3 regions of the Geodermatophilus sp. FMUSA9-8 genome follow, and region 1 is predicted to be linked to each of the others. Evidence: riboswitches for the same ligand, from Rfam matches in the RefSeq annotation. Region 1 holds a riboswitch; each other region holds the start of a gene.
What was found. A riboswitch is a leader RNA that binds a small molecule or an ion and turns the genes downstream of it on or off. The one in region 1 is predicted to bind cyclic di-AMP.
Positions count from the first base shown of each region.

Region 2: linked by a shared signal. The riboswitch ahead of WA616_RS23295 (hypothetical protein) and the one ahead of WA616_RS15350 (C40 family peptidase) in region 1 are both predicted to bind cyclic di-AMP.
Region 3: linked by a shared signal. The riboswitch ahead of WA616_RS22155 (transglycosylase family protein) and the one ahead of WA616_RS15350 (C40 family peptidase) in region 1 are both predicted to bind cyclic di-AMP.

Region 1 covers NZ_JBAGKE010000007.1:54,759-65,027, forward strand. Annotated here, with positions in the region: gene WA616_RS15335 (SMP-30/gluconolactonase/LRE family protein) at 1-451, shown strand, start outside; gene WA616_RS15340 (hypothetical protein) at 497-973, opposite strand; gene WA616_RS15345 (hypothetical protein) at 1,198-1,350, opposite strand; cyclic di-AMP (ydaO/yuaA leader) riboswitch at 1,709-1,860, shown strand; gene WA616_RS15350 (C40 family peptidase) at 1,873-2,388, shown strand; gene WA616_RS15355 (hypothetical protein) at 2,538-2,879, opposite strand; gene WA616_RS15360 (hypothetical protein) at 3,042-3,533, shown strand; gene WA616_RS15365 (hypothetical protein) at 3,625-4,311, opposite strand; gene WA616_RS15370 (hypothetical protein) at 4,328-4,750, opposite strand; gene WA616_RS15375 (TM0106 family RecB-like putative nuclease) at 4,743-8,018, opposite strand; gene WA616_RS15380 (NrtR DNA-binding winged helix domain-containing protein) at 8,119-8,700, opposite strand; gene WA616_RS15385 (ARPP-1 family domain-containing protein) at 8,835-9,689, shown strand; gene WA616_RS15390 (ADP-ribosylglycohydrolase family protein) at 9,690-10,269, shown strand, end outside.
Region 2 covers NZ_JBAGKE010000014.1:61,008-71,276, reverse strand. Annotated here, with positions in the region: gene WA616_RS23315 (hypothetical protein) at 1-136, opposite strand, end outside; gene WA616_RS23310 (hypothetical protein) at 788-1,027, opposite strand; RNA gene rnpB (RNase P RNA component class A) at 1,121-1,525, opposite strand; gene WA616_RS23300 (phosphoketolase family protein) at 1,562-4,015, opposite strand; cyclic di-AMP (ydaO/yuaA leader) riboswitch at 4,203-4,363, shown strand; gene WA616_RS23295 (hypothetical protein) at 4,615-5,250, shown strand; gene WA616_RS23290 (PIG-L deacetylase family protein) at 5,282-6,001, opposite strand; gene WA616_RS23285 (DoxX family protein) at 5,998-6,360, opposite strand; gene WA616_RS23280 (sulfite exporter TauE/SafE family protein) at 6,385-7,137, shown strand; gene WA616_RS23275 (SLC13 family permease) at 7,139-8,374, shown strand; gene nadA (quinolinate synthase NadA) at 8,438-9,469, opposite strand; gene WA616_RS23265 (dihydrofolate reductase family protein) at 9,587-10,177, opposite strand.
Region 3 covers NZ_JBAGKE010000012.1:154,703-164,971, forward strand. Annotated here, with positions in the region: gene WA616_RS22145 (dihydrofolate reductase family protein) at 1-587, opposite strand, end outside; gene treZ (malto-oligosyltrehalose trehalohydrolase) at 587-2,338, opposite strand; gene WA616_RS22155 (transglycosylase family protein) at 2,447-3,016, opposite strand; cyclic di-AMP (ydaO/yuaA leader) riboswitch at 3,022-3,148, opposite strand; gene treY (malto-oligosyltrehalose synthase) at 3,308-5,653, opposite strand; gene glgX (glycogen debranching protein GlgX) at 5,650-7,767, opposite strand; gene uvrB (excinuclease ABC subunit UvrB) at 8,242-10,269, shown strand, end outside.

The DNA of each region.
Region 1 (10,269 bases):
CTCGGTCATCACCCCGGACGGCGGCACGCTCGTCGTCGGCGAGACGCTGGGCAACCGGTACACGGCGTTCGACCTCGGCGCCGACGGGTCGCTGACCAACCGGCGGGTGTGGGCGTCGCTGGGGCCGGAGGTCACCGGGCGCACCGTGGACGAGGTGCTGGGGCAGCTCGCCGTCGCCCCGGACGGCTGTTCCCTGGACGCCGAGGGGTGCATCTGGGCGGCCGACGCCGTCGGCGGGCGGGTCGTGCGGGTGGCCGAGGGCGGCGAGATCGTCGACGCCGTCGCGGCGCCCGAGGGACTGGGCGTCTACGCCTGCATGCTCGGCGGCGAGGACGGCCGGACGCTGCTCATGTGCGCGGCGCCGGACTTCTACGAGCACAACCGCGCGCCGGTGCGCGAGGCGGTGCTGCTCGCGACCGAGGTCGACGTCCCGCACGCCGGCCGGCCCTGACCGCACCGCGGCCCCGTCCCACCGGGACGGGGCCGCGGCCGGACGTCAGGGGCAGAGCTCGTCGAGCTTGACCGCGCCGAGGTCGATGGCGCCCTCGACGTCCCCGGTGACCCGCTGGCCGGGTGCGATGTTCTGGGTGCAGACCCGCCAGTTGGCGTCGAGGACCTGGTTGCGGCTGCCCAGCAGGTCGTGGGACAGGCTGAGGAAGACGCCGTTGGTCTGGATCAGGTCCTGGGCGTCCTGCAGCGTCATGCCGACCACGGCGGGCATGAGGAAGTCCACGACCACGGGAGCCGGCGTCACCTCCGGCGTGGGGGCAGGGGCCACCGCGGGCTCGGGGGCGGGCGTCGTCGGGGCAGGCGTGGTCGGGGCCGCCGCGGACGACGTCGCCGGAGCCGACGGGGTGGAGGTGGGCGCGGGGAGGCCGGTCTCGCCGTCGTCCCCGCAGCCGGCGAGGAGGAGGCCCGTGGCGAGCAGGACGGGAAGCGCGCCGAGTCGGCGGCGGGCGGAGGACTGGTTCATGGGACACCCCGTGGTGGTCGTGCGGACGCGCGCCGGCAGCGCCTCCCGGGGAGGTCGGCGCCGGCGTCGCGGAGAGACGCCGGCGAGCGTCACACGGGGTCGGGTCGCCGTCCGGGACGCCGGGGACCGAGCCGTCTCGGAACCGCAACGGACCGTCGCACCGGCCCCGGACGCACCGCGGCCCCCGTCCCGGGGTGGGACGGGGGCCGCGGGCGGATCAGCGGTCAGTAGGCGCGGCCGCCGGTGCCGCCCTTCTTCTGCTTGGCCTGGAAGTCGCGGACGAACTGCTTGATCTTCGCCTGGTTCTGCGGCTTCTTGAGCTCCTGCACGACCTTCGCGGCCACGCCGGAGGCGATGAGGTTCCTCATCATTCCCATGGGGTGCTCCTCTCTCTCGATCCCCCGTTCCGTGCCCCGTCAACGCGTCCGGCAACCGCCACGTCCCCACGCTCGGAGACCGCCCGTCCGTGGGCGGCTCCTGACACCGCGTGCGGACGCACCGCGCCGTCCTTTCTCGTGGGGCACGGCGTGTCCCCGCGCGTCCGCGGTCGCGCGCCGCGGGCTCCGGAGAGGCATCTGTCGTGGTGACGGTGGCGTGTCGGATGGGCGGCCGCCGTCAAGTCCGCGGTTCCGGACCGGGCGTGGCGCGTCCCTCGGGCGGTTGTGACGGTCCGCGGCCCTCCCTACCGTTCCCGCTGGTCCTGGCCGGGTCCCCGTCACGAACCCGTGTGACACCCGCCGGACCACGCCGAACCGGACGCCGGCAGCCAGCCGCCCTCCGGACCGGGGACCCATCGAGTCCCAGGGGTGAAGCGCGACCTCTCGCGCCGGGCGACTCCCCCGCCCGAACCCGTCAGCTAACCCGGTAGGCGACCGTGGAGAACAGGAGAACCGTCGTCCATGACGACTGCACGCACGCCCCTCGCCCGTCGCTCGTTCCGCGGCATCGCCGTCGCGGCCATCGCCGGAGCCGGCATCGCGCTCTCGCCCCTCCCGGCCTCGGCTGCCGCAGGCGGCGGCGGTGGTGGCGGGGTCGTGGCGGCGGCCCCGGTGGCCGCTCCGAACGGCGTCGCCCAGGCGGCCGTCGACACCGCGCTCGCGCAGCGCGGCGACATGTACCAGTACGGCGCGACCGGTCCCGACCGGTTCGACTGCTCCGGCCTGACCAGCTTCGCCTACCGCGCGGCCGGCGTGGAGATCCCCCGCACCTCGCGGGCCCAGTCGACGTTCGGCACCCCGGTGGCGAAGTCCGACCTCAAGCCCGGTGACCTGGTGTTCTTCTACAGCCCGGTCTCGCACGTGGGCATGTACATCGGCAACGGCCAGATGGTGCACGCCTCCACCGCCGGCAAGCCGGTCGCGGTCGTCAACCTCGACTCGATGACCGGTTACCAGGGCGCCCGCCGGGTCGCCTGACGGACGGACGGCGCCTCGGTCACCGCCGACCGGGGCGCCGTCGTCGGTCCCCGCGCCTGTCGTGTCGCCGTGCCGCCCGCTCAGCCCTTCGCCGGCTCGTTCTGGTTCAGCCACCTGCACGAGCTGTCGACGGCAATGCTCGTCCGCGCTCAGTAGGAGGACGGGCTTCCGGTCCTGCGCACAGGCGAGGTGTCCGGCGCCGTCGAGATGCCGCTCGAGCTGCTGCCTGAGGACGCCGAGGTCCGGCTCGACCAGCAGAACGGCGCCGCGTAGGTGGTGGTCGCGGCCTGGCTGGGCCTGCTCGCAAGCGTCGAGGTCGCGCACAGCATGACGAAGGTGTCGGTGGTCGATACGGACGCTGCGGCCACCGATAAGCTGCGGGACAGGCTGGTCGCCGCCGCCCAGGCCGTCACCGAGCCGCCCCCGGGGTCGGTGCGCGTGCGCTTCTGCTCCTTCCGGGACGGGATCGGTGAGCCGTCGTCGCGGCGCATCGCCGCGCCCACTTGGGCGGAGACCTCACCCCACTACGCGGCCGCCACCGCCGGCGGGCTCGCCGACCTCATGGGGATGTCCGGCCTGACCGGGCGCCTCGTGCTGTGGCACGGGGCTCCGGGGACGGGCAAGACGACGGCGGTTCGGACGCTGAGCCGCGAGTGGGCGCCGTGGTGCCGCACGCACTATGTGATGGCCCCGAGCGGCTGTTCGCCGAGCGGCAGTACCTACTCGATGTCGCCGGCGCGGACGAACACCCCGATGACCACACCGACGAGGGCAAGTGGCGGCTGGTCGTGGCCGAGGACTGCGACGACTACCTCCGCGCCGAGGCCCGGGAGCGCGCCGGCGCCTCAGTCGGGCGGCTGCTGAACCTGTGCGATGGCATCCTCGGGCACGGGCTGCCGGTGGTCGTGCCGCTGACGACCAACGAGGACGTCGGCCGAGTGCGCCCCGCGATCACCCGGCCGGGGCGCTGCCTGAGCCAGGTCGAGTTCCTGCCGCTCGCGCCGGCCGAGGCCCGCCGGTGGCTGGGCGACGACGCGGCCGCCGCTCCGGAGCGGCCGATCACGCTGGCCGAGCTGTACGTGATGCGGGAGCAGCGCAGCGCGGGTCCGGGCGCCTCGGCGTCCTCACCGGGCGGCTACCTCTGACTATGCGCATCAGGCAGTGCCACGACGAAGGTCCCTCGCGCGACACGATTGCTTGAGTCCGAGGAGCAACAGGGGCGTGGACACGAAGCGCTCAAGCGATGCCCTTCTCACGCAGACGTTCCTGTACGTGCGGAGGCAGCGAGGTGTAGACGACCACTTCGTCCACCGAGTAGAAGCCACCCCGCAGAGATCGCGCGGCAACGATCGCATCCGCCGTAGCTGCATCGACCTCTAGTCCGGCCGCGATGACGTCGGAAGGAGCGGTGTTCACGTCGATGAGTCCGCCGTCGTCGTATCCCCGGTGGAGGTCCGGACGCCCGATCCCCAACTCGCGTGCCAGAGCGGGGTCGCGCGCGAGCAGCGAGCGTGCCTCTTCCCTCCGACGTCGCCTCTCGAGCGCCTGCGCCATGACCGCGTCAGCACCGCGCATTGCTAGCTCGTGTCCATAGACGCGTCTGCGCAACTGTTGAAGACGGACGCACGCGACCACGAGCAGGACCACGACGACGATGGCGAGCATGTTGTTCAGCCACTCGGGACCGTCCCCTGGACTCTTGCCAGGCTGATCGTCGGACAGCAGGTTCGTGGCCACGACGAAGGCCACAGCCCAGCCGCTGAACGCCAGCGCCCAGAGGCGCGCGGACCGGTCACCGAGGCGATTGGCCGCGTGCCAGAAGGGGATGGCGGCGAAGATCCCGACTGACAGGAACGTGACGGCGAGATACCAGCTGCCGGGGCCAAACCAGCGTCGGGCGCCTTCATGTCGCTGTGATGTCATCGGTCCCCGGTCATTCTCAAGAGTGGACGCCGAGGTGGCGCTCGGCGCAGGACGTGCACAGGCCGGTGTTGTCGTGCACGTGCTCGCGGGCTTTGACCTCGCGGCACACAGGGCACCAGCGGAAGGTCCGCCGACGACGGCGGGCGACCTCCTCGGCCGCCTCCGCCAGCACCGCTCGCTCGTAGACGACCTCGTCGGAGCCGAACCCGCGCTCGGCCGCGAACTCCCACACGAGCTCGTTGCCCGACCACCGCGGCTCCGGGCGGGCCAGCGTGAAGCCGAACCCGTCCCAGCCGACGGCCACCTGCACCGGGCGCCCGCTCACGAACCAGCGCTCGTGCGGCGGCCCGGCGACCTCCGTCCAGCCGTCGCCCAGCGCCCGCACCAGCACGTCCGCGCCGACGCCCAGGAGGCCCGCGAGCTGCGCGGTGTCAGACACCGGCCAGCTCGGCCAGCCGGCACATCGCGTTGACCTGCCGCAGCTGCTCCGGCGTCCGCACCTGCGCGTCGAGCAGCAGCGGGCTCATCACCACGACCGCCAGCGCCTTCGCCCGCGACACCGCCACGTTGAGCCGGTTGAGGTCGTACAGGAACGACACCCCGCGCGGCGCCTCGTCGGCCGAGGTCGACGTCGTCGAGTAGACGACGACCGGCGCCTCCTGCCCCTGGAACCGGTCGACCGTGCCCACGCGTGCGCCGTCGGGCAGCAGCGAGCGGATCAACGCCACCTGGTTGTTGTACGGCGCGACGACGAGCACGTCGTCCGGCCCGATCGGCCGCTCGGCGCCCTCGGCGTCGACCCAGCCGACGCCCTGCAGCGACCGCCAGACGGCGGCCACCTCGGCGGCCTCCTCCGCGGACGACGCGGCCGCCGGCACCGTGTGCGCCACCGACCGCACCGCCAGCCCGCTGCCCGACACCAGCCCGCCCGGCCGCACGGTGATCCGCTCGCGCAGCGCCGCCGACTCCAGCCGGCCCTCGTACGCCAGGTCCGACACGAACCGCGTCAGCGCCGGGTGCATCCGGTAGGTCGTGTCGAGGAAGATCCCGCGGCCCTCGGGCACGGTCGGGTGCCCCTCGAGCAGGTGCTCCAGCGCCGACAGCCCCGAGTCGCCGGGGTGCACGCCCTGCGAGGGCTGGGCGAGCTGCTGCGGGTCGCCCAGCAGCACCAGCGACTTGCCGGCTCGCGCCACCGCGACCGCGTTCGCCAACGAGAACTGCCCCGCCTCGTCGACGACGAGCACGTCGACGGCCTCGGTGAGGTCGGGCTGCGTCCAGAACCACGCCGTCCCGCCGACCAGCCGCACGTCGCCGTCGACGAGCCGCCGGGCGACGTCCTTGCCGTCCTTCGACCACTCGACGCCGGGCGCGCCGCACGCCTGGTGCTCGTCGCACTTCTGCAGCGCGGGCCGGTCGACGGCCGACAGCACGTTGCCGATGACGGCGTGCGAGGTGGCCGTGACGCCGACCTTCTTGCCGGCGTCGAGCAGCGCGCGGATGAGCATCGACGCCGCCCGCGTCTTGCCACTACCGGGCGGGCCCTGGACGGCGAGCACCTCGCCGTCGAGCCGGAGGCCGATCCGGACGACGGCGTCGCCGGCCTGCTCGTCGGGACGACGGCGGCAGTCGGCCGGCACCCGCCGCTCGAGCAGCGCCTGCCCCAGGCACGGCGTGCCGGCGAGGACGTCGTCGGCGGTGGCGGTGATGGCGGCGCGCATGCCCTTGTCGTCGAGCGGGCCGCTCGGCCCGAGTGCGCGCGGCGTGGCCGGGGCCTTCGCCGTCTTGACGACGACGCGGCCCTCGGCGGAGTCGAGCGCGACGACGGTGCCGATGCCCGCCCGCTGGTCGACGTCGACCGCCGTGGACCCGACCGACAGCTTCGTGTCCTGCGGCGGGAAGCGGTACTCGTAGAGCTTCGACCGCTTCTCCTGGCCGACCTCCACCGGAGCCCCCAGCCGGCCGAGCGCGGTGCCGTCCTCGACGAGCGCGTCGTCGTCCATCTCCTTGCGGGCGAAGAACTCCCACCAGCCGGGGCGGGCCTCGCGGCGGTGCCACTGCACGAGGTCGCCGAGCAGGTCGTGCCCGGCGTCCTTGAGCCGGTCGACCAGCGCCAGCTCGGCCAGCTCGGCGTCGGTGCGCTCGACCGGGCCGGTGGCCTCCGACAGCAGCGGGCGGTCCTGGCCGCCGAACTCCCGCTCGAGCTCCTCGCGCTGGGTCTCCAGCCAGTCGTGCAGCTCGCGGGTGGAGTCGACGTCGTCCTTGTTGTAGAGCTCGATGTCGACGAGGCGCTGCGGGTCACGGTCGGCGAGCCACTTCTCGTAGGCGATGACGCTGCCCATGGCGTCGGCGACGTCGCCGGTGTGCTCGCGGCCGTAGAACGCCTCGACCTTCTTGATCGAGTACGAGCCCTTGCTGATCCGCATCGACTGCTTGACGACGGGATAGAGGTCGACGAAGCGCTCGTTGCGCAGCAGCTCGTCGAGCTCGGCCTCGCGGACGCCGTAGCGGCCGGTCAGCCGCTTGAGCGCGCTGACCTCGTAGGCGGCGTAGTGGTAGACGTGCATGCCGCGGTCGGCGCGCCAGGCGTCGAGGATGAGGTCGATCAGGTCGGCGACCATCTGCTTCTCGGCGGCCGGGTCGTGCGCCCAGAGCGCGGTGAAGCTGCCGTCGCGCCGCCCGATGCCGGCGAGGTACTCGAGGCCGGCGCCGTCGGCGGAGTGCGGGTCGCCCTCGAAGTCGAGGTAGAGGTCGCCGTCGCTGGGCTCGGGCAGCCGGAGCAGGCCGAGGCCCTTCGTGGGTGGCAGCAGGGTGCGGGTGGGGACGCCGGTCCGCCGCTCGCGCAGCTGCTCGCGGGCCTGCTCCTGCACGCGGGCGCGGGTGGCGGCGCCGATGCGGGCGGCCTTGAGCGTCTCGGGGTCGGCGCCGGCGAGCTGCTCGAGGGTGGTGATGCCGGCGGCGCGGAGGGCGGCGCGGGTGTCGGCGCGCATGCCGGCGACGAGGCTGAGGTCGTCGGCGTCGGCGAGCTCGGCGGTGCAGCGCGGCTTCCACGAGCACTGGCTGCAGTACGGCACGGGGACGGGCGCGGTGGGCGGCGGGTCGGCGAGGAAGCCGGCGAGCTTGGCGCGGGCGCGGCGGGCGTAGGCGGCGACGTCGACCAGGCGCCACGGGTTGGCGGCGCCGTCGCCGGTGACCACCCAGACGTGCTCGGGCGCCTTGCCCTGCAGGACGGCGAGGCGCTCGGCGTAGGTGGCCATCTGCAGCAGCGCCGGGACCTTGACGCGGCGGGCGAGCTTGGCGTCGGCGACCTCGTAGGACCAGGCGCCCAGGTTCGACGGGGTCTCCACCCGGAGGAGGAAGTCGGCGGCGCCGCCCCAGACGCCGTCGAAGAACGCGGCCTGGGCGATGACGTCGACGCCCTGCCGCATCGCCTGCACGGTGAGCGCCTCGGCCTCGCGGCGGCCGGCGGCGTCGAACCGGGTGGGGATGCGGACGACGCTGCGCCCCTCGGCCTCCAGCGCCGCGAGGTACTTCTCCTCGTGCTCGGTGCCGAGGTCGGCGATGAGCAGCGCGTGGTCGTCGGGGCCGCCGGCGAGGGGCTTCAACCGGCCGTCGGCGACGGCGAGGTCGAGCGTCGTCACGTGCGCGCAGGCCTGGTGGCGGGTGAGGTCGGTGGGGCTCAGGACCAGGGAGCCGTCGGTGCGGTACATCGAGACGGGACGTTCTCACGCGGTTCCCATGATCGGCTGGTCCCCCGCCGACAGACGGGCCTTTGTACCGCCGCTAGCCCCCAGGAACGGCCCACTCGAGTCATGCGTGCCGGAAGAGCTCCGCCGGCTTGCCGACCTCCCCCGACGTCTTCTGCTGGGTGCTCAGGAGGTGGTCCCTGACCCGGCGCCGGAAGACGTCGCGTTGGAGAGGCCCGCCGACAACTGCCTCGTGCAGGACCCGCAACTGTCTGAGTGTGAAGGGCTCTGTCAGCAGTCGTTCGGGGTCCGGGCGCTCGGCGTACTCCTGACGCACGGTCGCCACCGCCCTCCGCACGATGTCGTCGTGGTCGAACGGCAGACCGACGGCCTCCGCCACCGGGCGGAGGCGGACATCGGCCGGATGACTCTCCACGACGGGGAGGACGACGTGAGCCGCCAAGAGGACGACGTGCGCGACGGACAGGACCCACCCGCGGTCGTCCCGGCCGGACGCGTCGAAGACGTGCAACTGCCGGGGCGACTGGCCGGTCAGGTGTGCCTTCTGGTCAAGTGACCGCAAGACGGCGTCGGCGAGCGTCTCCCCCTCGTGCAGGAAGGTCCCGGGCAGGGACCACTTCCCCACGTCATCGGTGCGACGGACGAGCAGGACATGGAGACCGTCGGGGACGACGGGCGTCAGCACCGCCGTATCCACCGCCACCGAGGGCCGCGGATACGAGGTGAGCGGCCGGGGCGAGGGGCCCGTTGACACTTTGAGCAACTCCCGTCTAAATTCCTATTTGCGCGACACAGCGCAATCTACGGGAGGTGGGCGCCATGGCCAAACTGGGGCTTCGACTGCACGTGGGGCAAGGCACCGCCCATGGGCCGCTGACGGTGTTCCCGGTCTGGACCGATGCACCCACCGCCGCGCCGCGCTACCTCACCAGCACCGGTGCCCCCGTCGACGTCGCGGAGCGTTCGGGCTCGCCGGCCGTTGACCAACTGGTGGTCACCAACCGCGCCGACCGACCCGTCCTCCTGCTCGCCGGCGAACTACTCGAGGGTGGGTGGCAGACGCGGGCCCTCACCACGACGACGCTCCTCGCCCCCGATCGGCCGACGGTCGCTCGCGTCGTCTGTGTCGAGCAGGGGCGGTGGCACGGGGGCCAGACGCACGCACGCCGCGGTCGACGGGCGCCGGCCACTGTCCTGCGCGTCCTGGGTCGCGAGGACGCCCAGCAGGGGGTCTGGGAACAGGTCCGCGGCTACGAGCAGGTGGCCGGGCCGTCGGCGACGGACTCACTGGCCGAGCGGCTCAACAGCATCCAGCTCGCGACACAGCGCCTGACGCAGGGACTCCGGCCGCTGGCGGGGCAGCGCGGGGTGCTGGTGGGCGTCGCGGGACGCCCCACCTGGCTCGAGATCTTCGACACCAGGCGCTCGTTGGTCGCCCACTGGCCTGGGCTGATGCAGGCGGCCACGATGGACGCCCTCGGCCGTCCCGCGGTCCGGACCCCCGGTGCGCTTGCCCGTTCGTTCGCCGAACGAGTCGAGCGCACCCCGATGGTCCTGTCCGGGTCGAGTGGCCTCGGTGTCCGACTGCGCGGCAGCGATCCGCGCGTCCGGTCCGATGCTCTGCACTGGGACGACCGCACCATCCACCTCACCGCCATCGCCTCGGAGGTCTGAGTGACAGCCGGACTGCACCGGTCCCACCGCGTCGCGGGCGCGCTCGTCGGCTCCGCCGTCGGCGACGCGCTGGGCGCGCCGTTCGAGTTCGGCCCGGCGGGCGCGTTCTCGGTCCGCTTCCCCTCCCCCGCGCGCGGTGCGACGACGGAGATGTGCGGCGGCGGGTCGCTGGGGTGGGCGCCGGGCGAGTTCACCGACGACACGCAGATGGCGCTGCTGGTGGCGCGGTCGCTGGTCGAGCGGGGCGGGCTGGACGTGGCCGACCTGTTCGGCCGGTTCGCCGCCTGGGCCGCGGCCGGACCGCCGGACATCGGCGTGCAGACGCGGGCGGTGTTCGAGTCGGGCCTGCCGTGGGACCGCGCGGCGGCCGAGCACTTCGCGCGGACCGGCCGGGCCGCGGGCAACGGCTCCCTGATGCGGACGACGCCGGCGGCGATCCGGTTCTCGCGCGACGGGACCGAGGCGACCGTCGACGCCGCCCGCCGAATCTCCGCGCTGACCCACGGCGACCCGGCGGCCGGCGAGGGCTGCGCCGTCTTCCACGAGTTGATGCGGGTGGCGCTCGATGGCGGCGACCCGC
Region 2 (10,269 bases), on a different contig from region 1:
AGGGCCGGCAGCCGGTCACCGTGCAGCTGTGGGTGTTCGTGCAGTTCGTCATGACGCCGAAGGAGGCGCCGAAGCTGCCGAGCGTGGCGAGGAACAGGGCCACGGCGAGCGAGCCGACGCGCAGCAGGCGCTCCACTAGGCCGGGATGACGGGCTGGGCGAGGAGCACGCGGTCGAGCATCGCAGCCGGACGGCCCTCCGGACATCGACCGTCGGGCGTACACGGCCGGACGTCGTCCCGGGGCTGCTCTTCCCATCCGCCAGTGTGACGGGGTCTTCGCCACCTGGCACCGGGCCGAGGACATCGCCTTCGACGTCGACCTGGAGGCCGGCCCGGTCGACCCCTCAGGCTCTCCTCCGCCCCCTCCTCCGCCTCCTCCTCCGCCCGGCCGGGAGGGCCGACGGGCAGCCGCCGAGCAGGCCCAGCCGCTGGCCGACCGCCTCCGCGAGCTGGCCGGCCGCGAGCTCCGAGGCCGGCGGGCTCCGGTCCGCCCGTCGGCCGACCACGGACGGGTAGCGTCAGCGCGGAACGAGGAGGCTCCATCGCCACAGACCGTGGACGCGACGCCGACGCCGATCCCGACTCCCCCGCGCGGGGCGGGGAGACGACGGACAGAGAACCGGCCGCCCGGCTCACCGACGCCCAGATCCCGTCACGCCAGGCCGTCGAGTGCCCCGAGTGCGGCGCCCCTACGTCGGCGCGGGCGCTGTCCTCATGGGGGAACTGCCGCGCGTGCCGCACGGCCCAGTCCCGCCTGACCGACCCGCTCCGCTGGTGACCGGCGTCGTCACCCGTGGATCCCGGGCGCCCCGACCTCACGCAGGTCGGTGACCGCCAGGACCCGGCCGGTCGGGTACAGCTCAATCTCTGCGTCCTCGGTCGCCGCCGCCATCGCCGTCAGCCAGCCGGCGGGCCCGAACCGGACAATTCGGCGCACCAGCTCCAGCTGACGGGACGGATCCGCCGGGTCCTGGACCACGACGCGGGCCTGGTAGAGGTGCCGGTCGTTGACGGTGGTGATGTCCATCGGCCGAGCCTCCTCCGCGGCGTGCCTGCGTGACACCTGCGGCGGATGAGGGGACCCCGCCGGACCTGAAAGCGCAGGTCAGGCGGGAGGCGACGGACGAGTCGGCCTGTACGCCGGGTTCTGTCCTCGGGCGCCTCGCGGCCTCCCGATGGGCGGTCATCCATCTAGGCCCGCCGTTGCCGGCGGGCTCGAGCGGTCCACCCGCAGGCATCGGGCGGGCAGCCCTCGAACGCCTGCGCAGGACGACGGTCGCCCGCCGTCCCTTCTCGACCTTGCTCCGGGTGGGGTTTACCGAGCCGCACCGGTCACCCGGTGCGCTGGTGGTCTCTTACACCACCGTTTCACCCTGACCAGCAGCGAACTGCTGGCGGTCTGTTCTCTGTGGCACTGTCCCGCGGGTCACCCCGGGTCGCCGTTAACGACCACCCTGCCCTGTGGAGCCCGGACGTTCCTCGGCGACGGGGTCTCCCCCGCCGACGCGACCGCCCGGCCGACTCGTCCGTCGTGCCGGCCAGTCTACGGGTCGCCGTCCGGTCAGTTCTCCGGCTCGTGCAGCGGCTCGTTGCCCCCGCCGACGACGACCGGCCCGGCACCCGAGCCCCACTGCCAGCCCGCCACCTCCGGCAGGTCCTCCCCGTGGGTGCGGATGTACCGCTTGTGCTCGATCAACCGGTCCCGCAGCCGGTCGCGCAGGTGGGCGCCGCGGGAGCGCAGCCGCGGCACCCGGTCGATGACGTCGATCGCCAGGTCGTAGCGGTCGATGCCGTTGACGACGCACATGTCGAACGGCGTCGTCGTCGTGCCCTCCTCCACGTAGCCGCGCACGTGGATGTTGCCGTGGTTGGTCCGGCGGTAGGTCAGCCGGTGGATCAGCCACGGGTAGCCGTGGTACGCGAACACGACCGGCCTGTCGGTGGTGAAGTACGCGTCGAACTCGGCGTCCGAGAGCCCGTGCGGGTGCTCGCGGTTGTCCTGCAGCCGCATGAGGTCGACGACGTTGACCACCCGCACCCGCAGGTCCGGGAAGGCCGAGGTGAGGATCTCCGCGGCCGCGAGCGTCTCCATCGTCGGCACGTCGCCGGCGCAGCCGAGGACGACGTCGGGTTCGGCGCCGGCGTCGGTGCTCGCCCACTGCCAGATGCCGATGCCCTTGGTGCAGTGCTCGACGGCGGCGTCCATGTCGAGGTACTGCAGCGCCGGCTGCTTGCCCGCGACGATCACGTTGACGTACTGCCGGGTGCGCAGGCAGTGGTCGGCGACCGACAGCAGCGTGTTCGCGTCCGGCGGCAGGTACACCCGGATGACGTCGGCCTTCTTGTTGACGACGTGGTCGATGAAGCCCGGGTCCTGGTGCGAGAAGCCGTTGTGGTCCTGCCGCCACACGTGCGAGGTGAGCAGGTAGTTCAGCGACGCGACCGGCCGCCGCCACGGGATGTCGTTGGTGGTCTTCAGCCACTTGGCGTGCTGGTTGACCATCGAGTCGACGACGTGGATGAACGCCTCGTAGCAGGAGAAGAGCCCGTGCCGGCCGGTCAGGAGGTAGCCCTCCAGCCAGCCCTGGCACAGGTGCTCGGAGAGCACCTCCATGACCCGGCCGTCGGGCGCCAGGTGGTCGTCCTCGGGCTCGCGCCGCGCCATCCAGGTGCGGTCGGTGGCCTCGAGCACCGCGCCGAGGCGGTTGGAGTTGTTCTCGTCGGGCGCGAAGACGCGGAAGGTCTGCGGGTTGCCGCGCATGACGTCGCGCAGGAACTCCCCGAGCACCCGGGTGGCCTCCACCGCGCCGGTACCGGGCTCGGGCACGGGGACGGCGTAGTCGGCGAACGCGGGCATCCGCAGCGGCTGCAGCAGCAGCCCGCCGTTGGCGTGCGGGTTGGCGCTCATCCGGCGCGGGCCCTCCGGGTGGAGGTCGCGCACGGCCGGGACGGGGGCGCCGGCGTCGTCGAAGAGCTCCTCGGGGCGGTAGCTGCGCAGCCACTCCTCGAGCACCCGCCGGTGGCCGTCGTCCTCGCGCGCGTTGGCGAAGGGCACCTGGTGCGAGCGCCACGAACCCTCGACGCGGTGCCCGTCGACCTCCGCCGGCCCGGTCCACCCCTTGGGCGAGCGCAGCACGATCATCGGCCAGCGCGGCCGCTCGGTGGCGCCGCCCTCCCGTGCCCGCCGCTGGATGTCGGCGATCTCGTCGAGGCAGCGGTCGAGCGTCGCGGCGAACTGCTGGTGCATGAGCGCCGGGTCGTCGCCCTCGACGACGTACGGCGTGTGCCCGTAGCCGCGCAGCAGGGCGTCGAGCTCGTCGGGCTCGATGCGGGCCAGCACGGTCGGGTTGGCGATCTTGTAGCCGTTGAGGTGCAGGATCGGCAGCACCGCGCCGTCGCGGGCCGGGTCGACGAACTTCGTGGCGTGCCAGCTCGCGGCCAGCGGCCCGGTCTCGGCCTCGCCGTCGCCCACGACGGCGGCGACGACGAGGTCCGGGTTGTCGAAGGCGGCGCCGTAGGCGTGCACCAGGGCGTAGCCGAGCTCGCCGCCCTCGTGGATCGAGCCGGGGGTCTCGGGCGCGACGTGGCTCGGGATCCCGCCGGGGAAGCTGAACTGGGTGAACAGCCGCTTCATCCCCGGCTCGTCCTGCGACACGTCGGGGTAGACCTCGCTGTAGGTGCCCTCCAGCCAGGCCGACGCGACCGGGCCGGGGCCGCCGTGGCCGGGCCCCATCACGTACATGCAGTCGAGGTCGCGCGCGGCGATCGCCCGGTTGAGGTGCGCGTAGACGAAGTTCAGCCCCGGCGTCGTGCCCCAGTGGCCCAGCAGCCGCGGCTTGACGTGCTCCGGGCGCAGCGGCTCGCGCAGCAGCGGGTTGTCCATGAGGTAGATCTGGCCGACCGACAGGTAGTTGGCCGCCCGCCACCAGGCGTGGATGCGGGTCAGCTCCTCCTGGGTCAGCGGCCCGACGCCGTCGGTCGCGGCGATCTCCTCGCGCGTGCTGGCCTCGGTCACCGTCGTCCTCCCGGGGGTGGTCGCGCTCGACGCCCCCACCCTGGCGGACCCGGCCCCGCCCCGCAGGTCGGTGCGACGGCCGGCCGCCCGCCCCACCGGAACTCCCCGGTCCCCGTTGCCGGGCCCCGCGGGCCTCCCTACGGTCGACCCGTCCGGACGGCCCTTCGCGCCCCAGCCGGGGTGATCCGCCCGGACGCCGCCGAGTCGCGGACCACGCCTGTGGCCGCGAGCCGGGGACCCACCGCGTCACCGGGGTGAGTCCCACCGCCCGGTCCTCCGGGAGGTGGGTAGGGCGACATCCCCGCCCGAACCCGTCAGCTGACCCGGTAGGCGGCCACGGGAGAAACGGAGAGCCGCGACACGGGGAGCGCCGTCGGCGCCTGCCCCGACGCGCCCCGCCCCCAGACACCTCGCCGCGGCCCGCGCACCCGCGCCGGCCGCCGCGCCTCCGGGATCCGGACCCGACCGGCCTCCGCACACGCCCCGCCCGGGCTGCCGCGTGCCGTCCCGGACCCCGTGCCCTCCCCTGCCCCGCGCCGGGTGCCTGCCGAGCAGACGGCGGGACCGCGCGGGGCCACACGACAGGAGCTCTCCTCGTCATGCGCAGACACGCCCTCCGCCGCACGCTCACCGTCGGCACCGCCACCGTCGCCCTCTGCCTGGCCGGTCAGTCGGCCGCCTCCGCCGACCGTCCCTGGGACGGCGACCGGCACGACCGGGGCGGCTGGTCCGAGCACTGGTCCGGCCGCGGCGACGCCGCCGCGGCACCCGCCCCCGCCGCCGAACCAGCAGCGGCACCGGCGGCGGCTCCCGCACCGGCGGCGGCTCCCGCAGCCGCGCCCGCCGCCGCGGCGGCCACCGCCGTCGTCGCCGTCGCCACGGACCTGACCGGGGCACCGACCCCGACGTCGACCGCCTACAGCGCCTGGGCGCCGCACGTGCGGCCGGCCGTCGCGGAGGTCACGCAGGCCTTCGCGGTGTCCACGGTCCTCACCCGGCCCGGGCACTCCCCGACGCAGCAGCTGGCCGCCGACTTCATGGTGTACGCCGACGCGGCGAAGGGGGACGCGGTCGCCCAGTTCGTCATCGACAACGCGACGCGGCTGCGCGTCGAGTACGTCATCTGGCAGCAGCGGATCTGGCTGGTCGGCGGGTCCGGCTGGCAGGCCATGGCCGACCGCGGCTCGCCGACGGCCAACCACAGGGACCACGTCCACGTGAGCTTCCTGCCGTGACGCCCGCCTGAGAGGTGGACGGCCGGCGCGCTCAGCCGGCGTAGAGCGCGAAGCCGGTCCTGCGCCGGCCGTCCACCTCCGGCGTCGCCATCTCGACCTGTCGCCGTGCCTGCTCCTCGACCGGGTCGTCCGACAGCGCCTCGAGGTAGCGGCGGTGCTCGGCGAGCGAGGCCACCGCCCGGTCGACGACGCCGGTGACGTCGACGGTGTGCGTCGCCCCGACCGGCGTGGCGACGGCGATCCAGCGCACGCCCCGCCACGGCTCCTGCCCGGCGAGCTCGGGGAAGATCCACTCGTTGGCGGCGTCGCCCACCGCGTCGACCACGGAGCGGCCGAGCGCCCGGTGGTCGGCGCTGTTCCAGTACGCCGGGGCCACGCCCGGCGGCGTCCACGTCTCGCCGAAGTGCATCGTCACCACCAGCTCCGGCCGGTGCCGGCGCATCGCCGCGGCCAGCGACCGGCGCAGCTCCAGCCCCTCGACGACCCGGCCGTCGGGGAACCCGAGGAACTCGACCTCCGAGACGCCGACCACCGCCGCCGACGCCCGCTGCTCCCGCTCGCGCAGCGGCCCCGCCTCCCCCGGCGGCAGCCCGGCGATGCCGGCCTCCCCGCGGGTGGCCAGCAGGTACCGGACGTCGCGCCCGGCGTCGGTCCACGCGGCGACGGCGGCCGCGCACCCGTACTCGACGTCGTCGGGGTGGGCGACCACGACCAGCGCCCGCGTCCAGTCGCCGGGAAACGGCTCGGTCACGCCCGGCCCCGGGCCACCCGCAGCGCCGCGCCGATCATCGGCGCCTGCAGCGGCAGCCGCAGCACCCCGGCGGCCAGCAGCGCCGGCCTCCCCCGCGCGATGCGGAGGTGGTGCAGGTGCGCCGGCACGAACGACGCCAGCAGCCCGGCCGCGGCCCAGCCTCCGGCCCGGCGGGTGGGCGGCGCGGCCAGCAGCGCGGCGGTGGCCACCTCGGCCACCCCGCTGCCGAGCACCCAGGAGCGGGCGTCGCCGAGCTCCGGGGGCACCAGCCACTCGTAGGTCCGCGGCCGCACCAGGTGCAGCACGCCGGATCCGCCGAGGGCGGCGGCCAGCCAGGTCGCCGGGGCGGGGAGGCGCATGGCGCCACCGTAGGCTCCCGCCCCGTGTCCGCCGCCGACCTGGTCATCGCCGCGGCGGTCTCCCTGCTCGCCGGCGTCATCAACTCGATCGCCGGCGGCGGGTCGCTGATCCTCTTCCCCACCCTGGTCGCGCTCGGCCTGCCCACCGTGGCGGCCAACGTGACCAACTCGGTGTCGCAGTGGCCCGGCTACCTCGGCGGGATGCTCGGCTTCCGCCGCGAGTACGCCGGCCAGCGCGGGCGGCTGGTGCGCCTCGGCGTCGTCGCGGTGCTCGGCGGCACGGCCGGCAGCGTGCTGCTGCTGACCACGCCGAGCGAGGCCTTCGACGTCGTCGTGCCGGTGCTCGTGCTGCTCGCCAGCCTGCTGCTGGCGGTGCAGCCGCTGCTGACCCGCCGGCTGCGCGACCGCGACGACGGCGCCGTGCGCGACCCGTGGTGGCTCTACGTCGCGCTGTTCCTCGCCACCGTCTACGGCGGCTACTTCGGCGGGGCGCTCGGCGTGATCCTGGTCGGGGTCCTCGGGACGGCGCTGCACCGGCTGGCGCTGGCCAACGCGCTCAAGTCGGCGCTGTCGGCGGTGACGGCGACGGTCACCCTCGTCGTCTTCGGGCTGTTCGGGCCGATCGCCTGGGAGGTGGTCGCGGTCGCCGCGCCGGCCAGCCTGGTCGGCGGGTTCGCCGGCGCGCGGATCGCCACCCGCATCCCCGCGACGCCGCTGCGGGTGCTCATCGTGGCCTTCGGCGTCGCGGTCTCGGTCTACCTGTTCACCCGCATCTGAGGTGACCGACCCGGTCGCGCTCGGCACCGCCGGCGTCGTGCTGGCCGCCACCCTCGCGGCGGCCACGGCCGGCACCCGCCGCGTGCCCCCGGCGGCGGTCGCCGTGGGGGGCGCGGTCTACCTGATGGCGGTCGGCGCGGTCGGGTTCGCCGCGGCCGAGACGGCGGTGCGCGGGGCGCTGCCCACCGTGGCCTTCCTCGTCGTCGTCCTGGTGCTCGCCGACCTCGCCGACCGGGAGGGCGTGTTCACCTGGGCGGCCGCGGCGACGGCCCGGCGGGCGGGGCGCTCGGCCGGCGCGCTGCTCGGCCGGGTCGTGCTGCTCGCCGCCGGGGTGACGGCGCTGCTCAGCCTGGACGCCACGGTCGTCCTGCTCACCCCGGTCGTGCTGGCCACCGCGGCCCGGATGGGGCTGCCGGCGCGCCCGCACGCCGTCGCCACCGGGCACCTCGCCAACTCCGCGTCGCTGCTGCTGCCGGTGTCGAACCTGACCAACCTGCTGGCGTTCTCCGCGAGCGGGCTGTCGTTCCTCGCCTTCGCCGGGCTGATGGCCGGCCCCTGGGTGGCCGCGGTCGCCGTCGAGTACCTGATGCTGCGGCGGCTGTTCCGCGCCGATCTCGCGGTGCCCGTCGCCGCGCCCGTGGCCGAGGTGCCGCCGGCGCCGCGGGCCGCCCTGACGGTGGTCGGGCTGACCGCCCTCGGCTCCGGCGCCGCCTCGCTCGCGGGCCTGCCGCCGGTGTGGCCGGCCGTGGCCGGCGTCGCCGTGCTCGCCGTCCGGCTGGCGCGGGCCGGGCGGCTGCGGGCGGCCGACGTCGCGGCCGCCGCCGACCTGCCGTTCGCGCTGTTCGTCTGCGGGCTCGCGGTGGTCGTACAGGCCGTCCTGGGCGCCGGGCTCGAGCAGGGGCTGGCCCGGTTGCTGCCCGACGGCGAGGGCCTGGCCGAGCTGCTGGCGGTCGCCGTCGTCGCCGCGGTGCTGGCCAACGTCGTCAACAACCTGCCGGCCATGCTCGCGCTGCTGCCGGTGGCCGCGGCCGTGGGCCCGGGCGCCGTGCTCGCCGTCCTGGTCGGCGTGAACGTCGGGCCGAACCTCACCTACGCCGGGTCGCTGGCCAACCTGCTGTGGCGCCGGGCCCTCGGCGCGGAGGCGCCGTCGGCGGCGCGGTTCGGCGCGCTCGGCCTGGCGACGGTGCCGCTGACACTGCTCGCGGCCACCGTCGCCCTCTGGCTCGTGGTGAGGTGATGGAACGGCCGCCCTTCAGGGTCCCGCGCCGAGCTTGCGAGGCGTGGGGGGAAGGGTGGTCCTTCATTCCCCGCCGCGGCCGGGCTCGCCGATGGCGACCATCGCCTCGACGGCACGGCGGGCGCGGGCGGCGGTCCCCGGGTCGACGTCGATCGCGCCCTCGCCGGTGCGCAGCGTGTGCAGCAGCTTGGCCGGAGTGATCATCTTCATGTAGCGGCAGGCGGCGCGCTCGTTCATCGGGATGAACGCCGTCCCGCTGTTGAGCGCCCGCAGCTGGTGCAGGATGCCGACCTCGGTGGCCACCAGCACCTGGCCCGACGACGTCCGGGCCGCGGCCTCGACCATGCCGCCGGTGGACAGCACGCGGGTGCGGTCGGCGGGCAGGTCGCCGTGGCTGACCAGGTCGAGCACCGAGGTGGTGCAGCCGCACTCGGGGTGCACGAGGATCTCCGCGTCCGGGTGCGCGGCGATCTGCGCGCGCACGTCGGCCGGGCTGATGCCCGCGTGCACGTGGCACTCCCCCGCCCAGACGTGGATGTTCTCGCGTCCGGTGACGCGCTTGACGTGCGCGCCGAGGAACTGGTCGGGGCAGAAGAGGATCTCGCGGTCCTCGGGGATCGACCGGATGACGTCGGCGGCGTTCGACGACGTGCAGCAGATGTCGGTCTCGGCCTTCACCGCGGCGGTGGTGTTGACGTAGCTGACCACGACGGCGCCCGGGTGCTCGGCCTTCCACTCCCGCAGCTGCTCGGCGGTGATCGAGTCGGCCAGCGAGCAGCCGGCCGCGTGGTCGGGCAGCAGCACCGTCTTGTCCGGCGAGAGGATCTTGGCGGTCTCGGCCATGAAGTGGACGCCGCAGAAGACGATCTCGCGGGCGTCGGTCTGCGCCGCAACCCGCGACAGGTAGAGCGAGTCGCCGGTGAAGTGGGCGACGTCCTGGATCTCGGGCACCTGGTAGTTGTGCGCGAGCACCACCGCGCCGCGCTCGTCGGCCAGCCGGCGGACCTCGGCCGCCCAGGTCTCGTACTCGGCGGGCGACAGGGTGCGCTCGTCGCCGGCGACGGCGGGGGTGGCGGGCGCGATGGTCGCGGTCACGGGGCTCCTCGGAGATGCGGGGGGCTCATCGTCCCCGTCCCGCCGTCGGAGGCCGGACCGGGGTGCGCCGGGTACAACGCCGGCCGCCCCGGCCCGCTTCCCGCCTCGAGCCGCAGCTCACCGCCGGACGTCGTACGCCAGGAACGTCACCCGGCTGCCCTGCACCACCCGCGGGTCCTCGAACGCGATCTCCGGCGGGCCGCCCACGCCGAAGAAGGGCCGGCCCGAGCCGAGCACCACCGGCACCTGCGCCAGCACCACCCGGTCGACCAGGCCCGCCCGCAGCGCCTGCCCGCCGACGTCGCCGGCGCTCACCGTGACGTCCCGGTCGCCCGCGAGATCCCGGGCGCGCTCCACCGCCGCCGGCACGTCGGGCGCGAAGGTGAAGGGCGCGGTGCCCCGGTGCGGCCAGTCGTCGGCCGGCCGGTGGGTCACGACGACGACGTGCTCGCCGTTCGGCGGGACGCCGCCCCAGCCGTCGGTGAGGTCGAACAGCCGGCGGCCGCAGACCATGACGCCCACCCGGCCGGCGAACTCGCGCAGGAGCCCCGCCGTCGGGGCGGTCACCCGGAACGGCCGGGCGGGATCGCTGAAGGTCAGCTCCACGTCCCCGTTGCCGTACCAGTCGAACAGCGGCCCCGGCATGTCGTCGTCGCGGCCGACGAACCCGTCCAGCGAGACCGCCGCGAACAGCACCACCGCGCCCATGGCGCACCTCCTGCGTCCCGGCTCCCCGGCGGAGCCGATGAGGGTCAGACCGCGCCGCCGTCCTCAACTCATCGGTTGAACAGGCGAGGTGA
Region 3 (10,269 bases), on a different contig from region 1:
AGGTCGAGCTCGTCGACGACGCCCGCCTCCAGCGCGGCCGCCAGCAGCGCCGGCCCGCCCTCGCACACCAGCTGCTCGAGCCCGCGCCCGGCGAGCTCGTCGAGGGCCAGCGGCAGGTCGACGTCGTCGTCCCCGCAGACGAGCACGTCCACCCCGGCGGCGGCGAGGACGGCCCGGCGGTCGGCGGGCGCCGCCGCGCAGGTGACCAGCACCGTCGAGGGCACCGCCAGCCGGCCGTCCGGGGCGAGCGACGCCCGCCGCGACACCACGACCACCGGCGCCCCGGTGGGCCGCCCGAGCGACGACCGCAGCGCGGCCACGGCGGGGTCGGCGTCCACGGGCCGGTAGCCCTCCGCCGTGGCCGTGCCGGCGCCCACCAGCACGCCGTCGGCGAGCGCCCGCAGCGTCCGGAAGACCCTCTTGTCCCCCGGCGACCCGAGCCCCGCGCTCCGCCCGCCGACGGCGATCGCGCCGTCGAGGGAGGTCACGAAGTCCACCCGCAGCGACCGGCCCGGCGGGAGCCGGTAGGCGTCGGCGAGGTCGCCGTCGGACAGGTCGCCCGCGGGGTCCGGGTGCAGGCGGCGCATCAGGTGCTGAGGACCGCGGCGCTCTCGGCCGGCAGGGTCACCGTCGTCCCGTCCAGCGCCGGCTCGCCGGACGTCGCGAACAGCACGGCGGTCGCCGTCCGGTCGAGGTCGACCTCCCGCTCCTCGCCGGACAGGTTGGCCACCACCCGCAGCGAGCCGCGGTGCACGACCAGCACGCGGTCGTCCTCGTCCCAGCCGACCTCGACCGCCGACAGGTCGGCGTCGGCCAGCTCGGGGTGCGCCCGCCGGAGTGCGAGCAGCTCGCGGTGGACCTCCAGCAGCCGGGCGTGCGGCTCCCGCTCCGGCTCGGACCAGTCGAGCTTCGAGCGGAGGAAGGTCTCCGGGTCCTGCGGGTCGGGCACCTCGTCGGCGTCCCAGCCGTGCCCGGCGAACTCACCCTTGCGGCCCTCCGCCGTCGCCCGGCCGATGTCGGGGTCGGTGTGGCTGGTGAAGAACTGCCACGGGGTCGCCGCGGCCCACTCCTCGCCCATGAACAGCATCGGGGTGAACGGGCTGGTCAGCACCAGGGTGGCGCCGACGGCGAGCAGGCCGGGGGAGAGGGTGGCCGAGATCCGGTCGCCGACGGCGCGGTTGCCGATCTGGTCGTGGTCCTGCAGGTAGCCGAGGAACTTCCAGCCCGGCAGGCGGGCGGTGTCCACCGGCCGGCCGTGGTGCCGGCGGCGGAAGCTCGACCAGGCGCCGTCGTGGAAGAACGCGCCGGTGAGCGTCTTGGCCACGCCGCCGAGCCCGGCCTCGGCGAAGTCGCGGTAGTAGCCCTGCCCCTCGCCGGTCAGCGTGGCGTGCAGCGCGTGGTGCAGGTCGTCGCTCCACTGGGCGTCGATGCCGGTGCCGCCCGCGACGCGCGGGGTGACCAGGCGCGGGTCGTTGAGGTCGCTCTCGGCGATGAGCGTGAGCGGCCGGCGCACCGCGACCGACAGCGCCGCGACCTCGCGCGCCATCTCCTCCAGCACGTGGGTGGCCCGCTCGTCGACCAGCGCGTGCACGGCGTCGAGCCGCAACCCGTCGACGTGCATGTCCCGCAGCCACATCAGCGCGTTGTCCAGGATGTAGCGGCGCACCTCGTCGGAGTCCGGCCCCGACAGGTTCACCGACTCGCCCCAGGTGTTCGCGCCGCCCTCGCTGAAGATCGGCATGAACAGCGGCAGGTAGTTCCCGGACGGCCCGAGGTGGTTGTAGACGACGTCCTGGATGACGCCGAGGCCGCGCTGGTGGCAGGCGTCGACGAACCGCTGGTAGGCCGCCGGGCCGCCGTAGCTCTCCTGCACGGCGTACCAGAGCACGCCGTCGTACCCCCAGTTGTGGGTGCCGTCGAAGGTGTTCACCGGCAGCAGTTCGACGAAGTCGACGCCGAGGTCGACGAGGTGGCCGAGCCGGTCGATGGCCGAGTCGAGCGTGCCCTCCGGGGTGAACGTGCCGACGTGCATCTCGTAGACGACGCCGCCGGCCAGCGGGCGCCCGGTCCACGCGCCGTCGCCCCAGGCGTGCGCGGACGGGTCGAACCGGCGGGAGAGGCCGTGCACGCCGGCGGGCTGCCGCCGCGCGCGCGGGTCGGGACGCGGCGTGTCGTCGTCGCCGAGCAGGAAGCCGTAGTCGGCGTCGGGGCCGGCCTCGACCTCCGCGCGCCACCAGCCGTGCTCGTCGCGGCGCATGTCGTGCACGGCACCGTCGACCTGCACGCGCACCCGCTCGGGCACGGGCGCCCAGACGGCGAACTCGACGGGTGCGGACATGCGGGGACCTCCAGAGGCGGTGCGGGATGACCGGGTGGACATGCCCGCCCGTGCTGCGGTCAACCGCCGGGCGGCCGGGGAGCGGGAGCCCCCCGGCCGCCGTGCGGCTCAGGGGAGCTGCAGCACCTGGCCGACCGAGATGCGGTTCGGGTCCGGCACCGCGTCGCGGTTGGCCGCCCACAGCGCGCGCCAGCCGCCGTCGACGCCCTCGGCCCGGGCGATCTTCGCCAGGGTGTCGCCGCGGACCACGGTGTACGCCTCGCCCGGGGCCTCGGAGGCGGCGGCCGGGGCGGCAGCGGGGGCCGGTGCCGCGGCGGGGGACCCCGCCTCGGGCGCCGACGGGTCCAGGGCCTTGCCGCAGGTGGGCCAGGCGCCGGGGCCCTGCACGTCGAGCGTGCGCTCGGCGACGGCGATCTGCTGCTCCTTGGTGGCCAGGTCCGCGCGCGGCGCGTAGGACAGGCCGCCGAAGGCCTCCCAGGTGCTCTGGCTGAACTGCAGCCCGCCGAAGTAGCCGTTGCCGGTGTTGATCGACCAGTTGCCGCTGGACTCGCACGCGGCGACGGCGTCCCAGTCGTTGGGGGCGGCGGCCGAGGCCGGGCCGGCGGCGACGCCGAGTGCGACCGCGGCCGCGCCGGTGGTCACGAGGGCACGGCGGAGCAGGGACGTGGACGTGCGCATGGGGGTACTCCGATCCGCCGCCTGCGAGGTGAGCTGTCGGGTTCGGAGCGATCGGTGCCCCGGCCGCACGGACGTGCGGCTTCACCCCCAGGCGCTGGTCCGGTCCCCCCGTGACCACGGCGCAGACGCCGAGATGGGTCCCCCACCCCCGTCCTGGCTGTGCAGAGGTGCGGAGGCCGGTGGACGGGGTTCGGCGGGCCGGCTCCGGCGCCCTCCCGGTGTGGGAGAGCGCCGGGCCACGGTAACGGTCAGGTCACGCGACGCCTCACGCGCCCCAGCCGCAGCCGCCCGTCAGTCGCGGACGAGCAGCGCCACCGGCAGCCGGGCGAGCAGCTCGCCCACCGGCGTCCCGCCCGCGTCGGAGACCACCCGGGTGCCGGTCAGGACGTCCCGCCAGGCGCCGGTGGGCAGCGCCAGCGCGGTGTCGCCCCAGCCCGACGCCGCCAGCGCCACGGGGAGCCGCGTCGCCACGGGAACCGCGCCACCCTGCTCTGCGGACCCGCGGTCGAAGGCGACGACGTGGCCGGCCGCGCTGCCGGTCGCCCGCACCGGCGTGTAGCCGGTGAACAGCTCCGGGCGGTCCCGGCGCAGGCGCAGCGCCCGCGAGGTGACGAGCAGCTTCGCCGCGCTGGTGTCGTCGACCTCCGGCACCTCCCCGCCGTCGAGCCGGGCCAGCAGCGCGCGCCGCGCGTCGTAGTCGACCGGCCGGCGGTTGTCCGGGTCGACCAGCGAGTGGTCCCACAGCTCGGTGCCCTGGTAGACGTCGGGGACGCCGGGCATCGTCAGCTGCAGCAGCTTCTGCGCCAGCCCGTTCGACCGCCCGGCCGGCGCGATCCGCGCGACGAACGCCTCGATCTCGCCGTGGGTCGTCGCGTCGTCGAAGGCGGCGTCGACCATCGCGTGCAGCGCGGCCTCGAACTCCTCGTCGACGTCGGTCCACGTCGTCGACAGCCCGGCCTCCCGGGCCGCCTTCTCCGCGTAGGCGTGCGCCCGCTCGCGGGAGAGCGGCCAGGCGCCCACCAGGTTCTGCCACACCAGGTGCGCCAGCGGCCGGTCGGGCAGCGGGTGGCGCGACAGCCAGCCGCGCACCAGGTCGGCCCACTCGGGGGTGACCTCGGCGAGGACGGCCAGGCGGGCCCGGGTGTCCTCGCTGCGCTTGGTGTCGTGCGTGGTGAGGGTGGTCATCGACTCGGGCTTGCGCGCGAGCCGCCGGGCCTGCGCCTCGTGCCACTCGTCGGCGGTGGCGCCGAAGCGGGCCGGGTCGCCGCCGACCTCGTTGAGCACCACGAACCGCGCCCACCGGTAGTAGGCGCTGTCCTCGACGCCCTTGGCCATCACCGGGCCGCTGGTCTGCTCGAAGCGGGTGGCCGCCTCGGTGCCGGCCTGCGCCAGCACCGGGTGCAGCGCGTCGACCGCCGCCACCAGGTCGGGCCGGCGGTCGCGCACGGCGGCCACCGCGGCGTCGAGGTGCTCGCGCCCGTCGGGCAGGTAGCTGCGGTAGACCGAGAAGGTGGCCAGCAGCTCGGCCAGGGCCTCCGTCTGCGTCGCGGCGTCGACGCCGGGCAGCTCGCCGATCACCCGCACCAGCCGGGCGACCTCGGAGCCGAGGATCCCGTCGGTCACCTCGCGCTTGCAGTCGCGCACCAGCTGCGCGTAGTCGACCTCCCGGCCGGCCAGCTCGGTGTCGAGCGCGGTCAGGCCCGCCTCGCCGGCCGGGTCGACGAGGACGTCGCCGACCTCGGCGAGCGCGTCGTAGCCGGTGGTGCCGGCGGTGCGCCAGCTGTCGGGCAGGTCCTCGCCGGGCTCGAGGATCTTCTCGACCACGGTCCAGCGCCCGCCCGAGGCCTCGGCCAGCCGGTCGAGGTAGCCCTTCGGGTCGGCGAGGCCGTCGGGGTGGTCGATCCGCAGCCCGTCGACGGCACCGTCCTCGACCATCCGCAGCACCAGCTCGTGGGTGGCGCGGAAGACCTCCGGGTCCTCCACCCGCAGCCCGGCGAGGGTGTTGATGGCGAAGAACCGCCGGTAGTTGAGGTCGGCGTCCGCGCGCCGCCAGTCGACCAGCTCGTAGTGCTGCCGGTCGTGCACCTCCTGTGGGGTGCCGTCGCCGGTGCCGGGGGCGAGGGGGAAGCGGTTGTCGTAGTAGCGCAGCTCGCCGTCGACGACCTCGAGCTTCTCGACGTCGTCGGCCGACCCCAGCACCGGGATGCGGATGCGCCCGCCGCCGAAGTCCCAGTCGACGTCGAACGCCGACGCGTGCGCGCTGTCGCGCCCGTGCTGCAGCACGTCCCACCACCACGGCGCCTCGGCCGGGTCGGCCACGCCCATGTGGTTGGGCACCAGGTCGAGCACCAGGCCCAGCCCGTGCTCGTGCAGCGCGGCGACGAGCCGGTCGAAGCCCTCCTGCCCGCCGCGCGACTCGTCGACGTGCGCGTGGTCGACGGTGTCGTAGCCGTGCGTGCTCCCCGCCGCCGAGCGCAGCAGCGGCGAGGAGTACGCGTGGCTGACGCCGAGGTCGGCCAGGTAGCCGGCCACGGCCGCGGCGTCGTCGAGGGTGAAGTCGGCGGTCACCTGCAGCCGGTAGGTCGCCGTCGGGACGGCCCTCCGGCGGGCGGCGTCGCCGTCGGTCGCCTCGGTCACGGGGCGGCCTGCAGGACGACGGTGGCGCGCGCCTCGACCCGGACGGTGTCGCCGGCCTTGACCTGCACCGGCTCGACGGCGCCCATCTCGGCGGTGTCGACGACGACCGTCCAGCCCTCGGCGTACTCCGACGTCGGCACGGTGAACTCGATCGGCTCGTGGTGGGCGTTGAAGGCCAGGTAGAAGCAGTCGTCGACGACGTCCTCGCCGCGCTCGTCGGTCTCCCGGATGCCGTGGCCGTTGAGGTACATGGCCAGCGACTTGGCGAAGCCGGCGTCCCAGTCCTCGTCGCTCATCAGCTCACCGGCCGGGGTGAACCAGGCGACGTCCTGCACCGGGTCGCCCTCCTCGCGGCGCACCGGGCGGCCGTGGAAGAACCGGCGGCGGCGGAAGGTCGGGTGCTCGGTGCGCAGCCGGGTGACCAGCTTGGTGAACTCCAGCAGCCCCTCGTCGACCGAGTCCCAGTCGATCCAGGTCAGCTCGGAGTCCTGGCAGTAGCCGTTGTTGTTGCCGCCCTGCGTGCGGCCGAGCTCGTCGCCGTGCAGCAGCATCGGCACGCCCTGGCTGAGCATCAGCGACACGAGGAAGTTGCGCCGCTGGCGCCCCCGCAGCTCCAGCACCTCGGCGTCGTCGGTCTCGCCCTCGACGCCGCAGTTCCAGCTGCGGTTGTGGCTCTCGCCGTCGTTGTTGTCCTCGCCGTTGGCCTCGTTGTGCTTCTCGTTGTAGGAGACGAGGTCGTTGAGGGTGAAGCCGTCGTGCGCGGTGACGAAGTTGATGCTCGCCACCGGCCGGCGGCCGGAGTGCTTGTAGAGGTCGGCCGAGCCGGAGATGCGGCTGGCGAACTCGCCGATCGTGGCGTCCTCGCCGCGCCAGAAGTCGCGGACGGTGTCGCGGTACTTGCCGTTCCACTCGGTCCACAGCGCCGGGAAGTTGCCGACCTGGTAGCCGCCGTCACCGATGTCCCACGGCTCGGCGATGAGCTTGACCTGGCTGACGATCGGGTCCTGGTGGACCAGGTCGAAGAACGCCGAGAGCCGGTCCACCTCGTGGAACTGGCGGGCCAGGGTGGAGGCGAGGTCGAAGCGGAAGCCGTCGACGTGCATCTCGGTCACCCAGTAGCGCAGCGAGTCCATGATCAGCTGCAGCGCCTGCGGGGTGCGGACGTTGAGCGAGTTCCCGGTGCCCGTGGTGTCCATGTAGTACTGCTCGTCGCCCTCGACCAGCCGGTAGTACGTCCGGTTGTCGATGCCCTTGAACGACAGCGTCGGGCCCATGTGGTTGCCCTCGGCGGTGTGGTTGTAGACGACGTCGAGGATGACCTCGATGCCGGCCTCGTGCAGCGTCCGGACCATCCCCTTGAACTCCTGGACCTGCTGGCCGTCGGTCTGCTGCGCGTACTCGTTGTGCGGCGCGAAGAAGCCGATCGTGTTGTAGCCCCAGTAGTTGCGCAGGCCCTTCTGCAGCAGCGTGTCGTCCTGGACGAACTGGTGCACCGGCATGAGCTCGATCGCGGTGATGCCCAGGGACTGCAGGTGCTCGATGACCGCCGGGTGCGCGATGCCGGCGTAGGTGCCCCGCAGCTCCTCCGGGATGCGCGGGTGGGTCATCGTCAGCCCCTTGACGTGGGCCTCGTAGATGACCGTCTTGTTGTAGGGCGTCCGCGGCGGGCGGTCCACGCCCCAGTCGAAGTACGGGTTGACGACGACGGACTTCGGCATGTGCGGCGCGGAGTCGTCGTCGTTGCGCTCACCGGACCCGAAGCGGTAGCCGAAGCAGGCCTCGTCCCAGTCGATGTTGCCGTCGATGGCCTTGGCGTAGGGGTCGAGCAGCAGCTTGTTCGGGTTGCAGCGCTGCCCGTTCTCCGGGTCGTAGGGGCCGTGCACGCGGAAGCCGTAGCGCTGCCCGGGCTGGATGCCGGGGAGGAAGGCGTGCCACACGTAGCCGTCCATCTCGGGGAGCCGGATCCGCTCCTCGTTGCCCGCCTCGTCGAAGAGGCAGAGCTCCACCTTCTCCGCGACCTCGCTGAAGATCGCGAAGTTCGTCCCGGTGCCGTCGTAGGTGGCGCCGAGGGGGTAGGCGGAACCGGGCCACACCTGGGTCCGGGGCTGGGTCATGGACGTCGTTCCTCCTGCACGGGGCGCCGCGGGCGGGGGTCCGGGGCGCGGTGGCCCCCCGCCACGGCCGTCGGCAGGGGGTCTGGGCACGGGGTGCCCGCCCGTCCCTTGCCCGATCCGGCCCGGCCCACACCTGCCGCGGTGCAGGTCACGTCCCGCCCGTCCCGGCGGTCCCGGTGGTCCCGGTGCCGCGACGACGACGCCCCCCACGGCGGGGCCGCGGGGGGCGTCGTGCGCAGGTCCGGCGGCGCCCGTCCGGCGGCCGGGGAGCGGCGCCGGGTCCGACCTCGCCCTGTCCGGGTGGCACTGGTCCCTGCGCGCTCCTGCGAGGCGACACGCTAGCGGGGACGGCACGCCGGGACGAGCACCGAGGCCCCTCCCGGCCTCCCGGCACGGTCCCGTCCGTCCCGCCCGGCGCAGTCGCACGTCCCGTCCCAGCGGTTTCTGTCGCACGCCGGTCGTACCGTCGTCCCCGTGCGCGCGACCACCGACATCCGGCCCACCCAGGGGCGTTTCCGCGTCGTCAGCGAGTTCCAGCCCTCGGGCGACCAGCCGGCCGCCATCAAGGCCCTCGCGGAGCGGGTGAACGCCGGCACGCAGGACTCGGTGCTGCTGGGCGCCACCGGCACCGGGAAGTCGGCCACCACCGCCTGGCTCATCGAGCAGGTGCAGCGGCCCACGCTGGTGATGGCGCCGAACAAGACGCTCGCCGCCCAGCTGGCCAACGAGTTCCGCGAGCTGCTGCCGGACAACGCCGTCGAGTACTTCGTCTCGTACTACGACTACTACCAGCCCGAGGCCTACGTCCCGCAGACCGACACCTACATCGAGAAGGACTCGTCGATCAACGAGGAGGTCGAGCGGCTCCGGCACTCGGCCACCAACAGCCTGCTCACGCGGCGCGACGTCGTCGTGGTCTCCACCGTCTCCTGCATTTACGGCCTGGGCACGCCGTCGGAGTACGTCGAGCGGGCGCTGAAGATCTCGGTGGGGGAGGAGCGCGACCGTGACGAGCTGCTGCGCACCCTGGTCACCGAGCAGTACACCCGCAACGACCTGTCCTTCACCCGCGGCACGTTCCGGGTGCGCGGCGACACGATCGAGGTCTTCCCGGTCTACGAGGAGCTCGCCGTCCGGATCGAGATGTTCGGCGACGAGGTGGAGCGGCTGTACTACCTGCACCCGCTCACCGGCGAGGTCGTCCGCGAGGTCCAGGAGCTGTTCGTCTTCCCCGCCAGCCACTACGTCGCCGGCCCCGAGCGGATGGAGCGGGCGATCGGCACCATCGAGGCCGAGCTCGAGGGGCGGCTGGCGGAGCTCGAGAAGCAGGGCAAGCTGCTGGAGGCGCAGCGGCTGCGCATGCGCACCACCTACGACATCGAGATGATCCGCCAGGTCGGCTTCTGCTCGGGCATCGAGAACTACAGCCGGCACATCGACGGCCGCGCGCCGGGCTCCGCGGGCGCCTGTCTCATCGACTACTTCCCCGACGACTTCCTCCTGGTCATCGACGAGTCGCACGTGACCGTCCCGCAGATCGGCGGCATGTACGAGGGCGACATGAGCCGCAAGCGGACGCTGGTCGAGCACGGCTTCCGGCTGCCCTCGGCGATGGACAACCGCCCGCTGAAGTGGGAGGAGTTCACCGACCGGATCGGCCAGACCGTCTACCTGTCGGCCACCCCCGGCCCCTACGAGCTGGGCCGCGTGCAGGGTGACGTCGTCGAGCAGGTCATCCGCCCGACCGGCCTGGTCGACCCGGAGGTCGTCGTCAAGCCGACCAAGGGCCAGATCGACGACCTGGTGGGCGAGATCCGCGAGCGCACCGAGAAGGACGAGCGGGTCCTGGTCACCACGCTGACCAAGAAGATGGCCGAGGACCTCACCGACTACCTGCTCGAGCTCGGCATCAAGGTCCGGTACCTGCACTCCGAGGTCGACACGCTGCGCCGGGTCGAGCTGCTGCGGGAGCTCCGGCAGGGCGAGTACGACGTGCTGGTCGGCATCAACCTGCTGCGCGAGGGCCTCGACCTGCCCGAGGTCTCGCTGGTGGCCATCCTCGACGCCGACAAGGAGGGCTTCCTGCGGTCGGGCACGTCGCTGATCCAGACGATCGGCCGCGCCGCCCGCAACGTGTCCGGCCAGGTGCACATGTACGCCGACACGATCACGCCCTCGATGGCCACGGCGATCGAGGAGACCAGCCGGCGCCGCGAGAAGCAGATCGCCTACAACCGCGAGCGGGGCATCGACCCGCAGCCGCTGCGCAAGAAGATCGTCGACCTCCTCGACGGGATCTACCGCGAGGCGGAGGACGGCGGCGCCGAGCTCGTCGGCGGGTCGGGCCGGCAGCAGTCGCGCGGCAAGGCGCCGGTGCCGGGGCTGTCGTCGAAGACGAAGGCGAAGGGCAAGGCCGGGGCGATCGACGTCCAGGGCCTGCCGCGCGCGGAGCTCGCCGACCTGATCAGCCAGATGAACGACCAGATGCTGGCCGCCGCCCGC